2 regions of the Micromonospora sp. ZG13 genome follow, and region 1 is predicted to be linked to the other one. Evidence: riboswitches for the same ligand, from Rfam matches in the RefSeq annotation. Region 1 holds a riboswitch; the other holds the start of a gene.
What was found. Region 1 has a riboswitch for glycine ahead of gcvP (aminomethyl-transferring glycine dehydrogenase). Riboswitches for the same ligand answer to the same signal wherever they lie in the genome.
Positions count from the first base shown of each region.

Region 2: it holds a riboswitch for glycine, as region 1 does, so the genes downstream of both, AC5L34_RS17860 (hypothetical protein) here and gcvP (aminomethyl-transferring glycine dehydrogenase) in region 1, are expected to answer to the same signal.

Region 1 covers NZ_JCADBQ010000009.1:37,853-40,234, forward strand. The annotation lists gene AC5L34_RS19310 (NAD(P)H-binding protein) at 1-69, opposite strand, end outside; gene AC5L34_RS19315 (NAD-dependent protein deacetylase) at 233-1,075, shown strand; glycine riboswitch at 1,143-1,241, shown strand; gene gcvP (aminomethyl-transferring glycine dehydrogenase) at 1,314-2,382, shown strand, end outside.
Region 2 covers NZ_JCADBQ010000007.1:324,677-327,058, reverse strand. The annotation lists gene AC5L34_RS17870 (proline dehydrogenase family protein) at 1-403, opposite strand, end outside; gene gcvH (glycine cleavage system protein GcvH) at 507-914, opposite strand; gene AC5L34_RS17860 (hypothetical protein) at 947-1,192, opposite strand; glycine riboswitch at 1,245-1,325, opposite strand; glycine riboswitch at 1,331-1,423, opposite strand; gene AC5L34_RS17855 (collagenase) at 1,678-2,382, shown strand, end outside.

The DNA of each region.
Region 1 (2,382 bases):
CCGACCGGCGAGTTCGCGGTGGGCGAGCTGGGCGATCTTGCCGTGGCCTCCGGCGATGACGACGCGCATACTGCCAACCTAGCCGCCGCTTCGGCCCGGCGCGGCCTCTCGGCCCGGGCGGTGGCGGCGCCCGCCTGGCCGGTTGGCCGGCGGGGTGGCGGCGCGGGGCGTGCACTGGCGGGACGGTCGCCGGTGTTCGCCGAGGGGCGCCTGCCTGAGGCAGCATGGACGGGTGACGGAGACGGTCGACGCGCTGGCCGGGCTGGTGGCCGGCGGCGGTGTCGTGGTGTTGAGCGGGGCGGGGCTGTCCACCGAGTCGGGCATCCCGGACTACCGGGGGCCCAGTGGCGCGGCGCGACGGCACACCCCGATGACGTACCAGGTGTTCACGCGTGACCCCGTGGCGCGGCGGCGCTACTGGGCGCGCAGCCACCTGGGGTGGCGGATGATCGCGCGGGCGACGCCGAATGAGGGGCACCGGGCGGTGGCGCGGCTGCAACGCGGCGGGCTGGTCGACGGGATCATCACCCAGAACGTGGACGGGTTGCACACCGCCGCGGGCAGCCCTCGGGTGGTGGAGCTGCACGGCCGCCTCGACGAGGTGGTGTGCCTGGACTGCGGCAACCAGACGTCGCGGGAGGAACTGGACCGGCGGCTGCGGGAGGTGAACCCGGGCTTCGACGCGCGGGTGGCGGCGGTCAACCCGGACGGTGACGTGGATCTCGCCGACGAGCAGGTGGCCGGGTTCCGTACGGTCGACTGCACGTTCTGTCGGGGCGGCATGTTGAAGCCGGACGTGGTGTTCTTCGGTGAGACGGTGCCCGCGGCGCGGGTGGCCCGCTGTTTCGAGCTGGTGGCACGGGCGCGGCTGCTGCTGGTGCTGGGATCGTCGTTGACGGTGATGTCGGGTCGCCGGTTCGTGGTGGCGGCGGCGAAGTCGGGCATTCCGGTTGTGATCGTCAACCAGGGGCCGACCCGGGGTGACGGGTACGCGGCGTTGACGGTCGACGCGCCGTTGGGTCGGCTGTTGCCGGCGCTGGCCGACCGGGCGATCGGCGGTGTGCCGGTGGGCTGACCGGCAGGGCGGCAGCGGCCTGTCGGGGTGTGGATCAGCGGGCGCTGGTAGCGTTGACCATGCCGGTAGTACCCACGTGGGAGAGACCGCCCAGCAGCATCTCAGGCGGCGCCGAAGGGGCAAATCCTCCCCGGAACCTCTCAGGCAAAAGGACCTCGTGGGCAGGCACTGTGGAGCGCCTCGTGGGCGCGACAGAGGGGGAGGCCGACCTGTCGACCTCGCCCCGGGAGTGCCGCCCATGACCGCAGAGCAGTTCGCCGCCCGCCACATCGGTCCCGATCCGCACGACGAGCGCCGGATGCTGGAGGCCGTCGGTTACGGCTCGGTCGAAGAGCTGATGGACGCGGCGATCCCCGAGGTGATCCGCTGGCACGGCACCCTGGACCTGCCGGAGCCGGCCAGCGAGCACGACGCCCTGGCCGAGTTGCGGGCGCTGGCGGCCCGCAACACCGTCGTGGTGTCGATGATCGGGTTGGGCTACCACGGCACGCACACCCCGGCGGTGATCCGCCGCAACGTGCTGGAGGACCCGGCCTGGTACACGGCGTACACGCCGTACCAGCCGGAGATCAGCCAGGGGCGGCTGGAGGCGTTGCTGAACTTCCAGACGATGGTCACGGACCTGACCGGGTTGGCCACCGCGAACGCGTCGATGCTCGACGAGGGCACCGCCGCGGCCGAGGCGATGACCCTCGCGCGCCGCGCGTCGAAGAGCAAGAGCGCGGTGTACGTGGTCGACGCCGACACCCTGCCGCAGACCATCGCGGTGATCGCGAGCCGGGCCGAGCCGCTCGGTATCGACGTGCGGGTCGTCGACCCCGGGCGTGACGAGTTGCCGGCGGAGTTCTTCGGTCTGCACCTTCAGTACCCGGGGGCGTCGGGGGCGGTGCGTGATCAGGCGGGCCTGGTCGAGGCGGCGCACGCCGTGGGGGCGCTGGTGACCGTGGCGGCGGATCTGCTGGCGCTGACGCTGCTGCGCCCGCCGGGGGAGATCGGCGCCGACATCGCCGCCGGCACGACGCAGCGTTTCGGTGTGCCGATGGGCTTCGGTGGGCCGCACGCCGGCTACCTGGCGGTGCGGGCGGGGTTGGAGCGGATGCTGCCCGGCCGGCTGGTCGGGGTGTCGCGTGACGCGGACGGCAACCCGGCGTACCGGCTGGCGTTGCAGACCCGGGAGCAGCACATCCGCCGGGAGAAGGCGACCAGCAACATCTGCACGGCGCAGGTGCTGCTGGCGGTGATGGCCGGCATGTACGCCGTCTACCACGGTCCGGACGGGCTGCGGGAGATCGCCCGCCGTACGCATG
Region 2 (2,382 bases), on a different contig from region 1:
CGATGGTGACGCCGGACCCGACGGCCGCGGCGGCGGCGCAGACGTCGCGCGTGAGCCGCAGGGCGTGCCCGTACCCGTCACCCGGCAGCGACCCACCGAGCGCCGAGACCTTCAGTGAGACCTCGGCGGTCGCGGCCAGGTCCGCGGCGTGCAATGACCACAGCAGCGCGACGTACGTGTCGCGGGTGGCCTCGGCCTGCGCGAGCGCCGTGGTCCCCTCGCCGAGGAGGTCGATCGTGACCTGGAGGCCCACCCCGGCGAGCTGGCGGGCCACCGCGACCACCTCACGATCCTCCTCGCCCGCGACGAACCGGCGGACGATTCCCCGGGTCAGGGACGACCGCGAGACCAGTGCGCGCATGCGCTCGTTCTCCGCGGCCAGGAGCAGGAGCTTGTTCGGCATGGAACGCCTTTCCGGAGGGCCGGGTCGCGACGCCGTCGCCGGACGGCGGCGAGCGGGTTGGTGCCGCCGGGGTGCGGTGCGCGCACGCGTCCCCGGCGGACGTTCACGGGTGGGCCGTGGGGCCCGCAGCCGCCGCGTCGGCGTCGGCCAGGTAGGCGCGGTACTCGTCGGCCGTCATCAGCGCCGGCGCGTCGGTCAGGCGCACCCGCACCAGCCAGCCCGCCCCGTACGGGTCCGTGCCGATCAGGTCCGGGTCGGCGACGACCGCGTCGTTGGTGGCGACGATCTCGCCGCTCACCGGCAGGTACAGCTCGGCCACCGACTTGGTGGACTCCACCTCGCCGCAGACCTCGCCCGCGCTCAGGTGGGTGCCCGGTTCGGGCAGCTCGGCGTGGATGACGTCGCCGAGGGCGGCGGCGGCGAACGCGGTGATGCCCACGGCGGCCGGTTCGGTCGTGTCGTCGAGCCACTCGTGGTTCCTGCTGTAGCGCAGACGCGCGGGAACGTCCATGGTGCTCACTCCTGGGGATGAATCGGTGCGCGTCAGCGCGGGCGGCGGTAGAGCGGCGGCGGAGTGCCGCGTACCGCGTCGGCGGGGCTGAGGGCGCCGGACGCAACCGACCCGGACCGACCTCCAGCGAAGAGGCCGGCGCGTTCGCGTACCGCGCGGTGCCCGGCGGTCTCGCTGCCGTGGCGCAGCGGCGCGGACCAGCCGGTGAACCGGGCGCCGAGTTCGGCGCGCACGGCGTGCAGGGGTGAGCGGAGCAGGGGTGTCGGACTGTGCTGCACGGAGGCCTCCCTCGTCCCGACGCGGTCGCGTCGTACGGTCGGTTGCCTCCCGCTCTGTCATCGACCTGAGAGCTTCACCGCCGGTTGGCGGCTTGCACCGTGGGTGAGACGACGGATCGTCTGCTTTCCAGAGTTCGCCTCACCCGAGCGGTAACGGGGCCTGAGAGTTTCTTGGGAGTTTGCTCCTTCGGCGCCCCGACGGACGGTCGGGATCTCTCCCGCGCGGGTTCGAACGGCGTCTATGTAGTTGTGGGTCGCCCGCAGACCCTAGGCGACCGGCCGAGCGGGTGTCAACGGCTGCGGACGGTCGCCGAACCGTCACTCATATCGACCACCAGCGATTCTTTACACGATGTGTGATGTGTGCCATTGTACTGGCCACCCGCAGCGCGAGTCCCGCTTGATCGACGGACGTCAGCGCGCAGCCACCTCACACCACCACCCGCCGGCCGCCCGGCCGGACCACGAACGCCAGGAGGCGACCCGTGAGAACTTCGAGACCACGACACCGGCGCGGCTGGCCCGCCGTCCCGCTGGCACTGGCACTGGCCCTGGGGCTGGGGCTGGCCCCGATGGCCTCCGCCGGCACCGCGAACGCGGCACCGCCGCCCAGGCCGACCGGCGCCGCCCCGACCGACGCCGGCACCGGCTCCGGCGCCGCCGACGCCCACGTCCGGCGGTCGCCGCTGCCGGTCAACGAACGAGCCCCGCTCCCCTCGTCCCGGGAGGAGCTGCGCCGCGACTACGACCGGCCCGACGCCGCCCGAAGCCGCGTCGCCCCGTCGATGCGCGCCTCGGCCGCCGCGCCATGCGCGGTCAGCGACTTCACCAGCCGGACCGGCAGCGCCCTGGTGCAGCAGATCAAGGCGTCCACGACCGACTGCGTGAACACCCTGTTCAGCCTCTCCGGCAGCGACGCCGCCCAGGCCTTCCGCGAGGCGCAGATGACCAGCGTGGCGTACGGGCTGCGGGACGACGCCGCCGCCTACGACGGCACCAACCGCACGGGCACCGCCCAGCTCGTGCTGTACCTGCGGGCCGGCTACTACGTGCGGTGGAACCATCCCGCCACGGTGGGCTCCTACGGCCCCGGCCTGCGCACCGCCATCCGCGCCGGGCTGGACACGTTCTTCGCCAACAGCCGCTCCGGAAACGTCAGCGACGCCAACGGCGAGGTGCTGGCCGAGGCG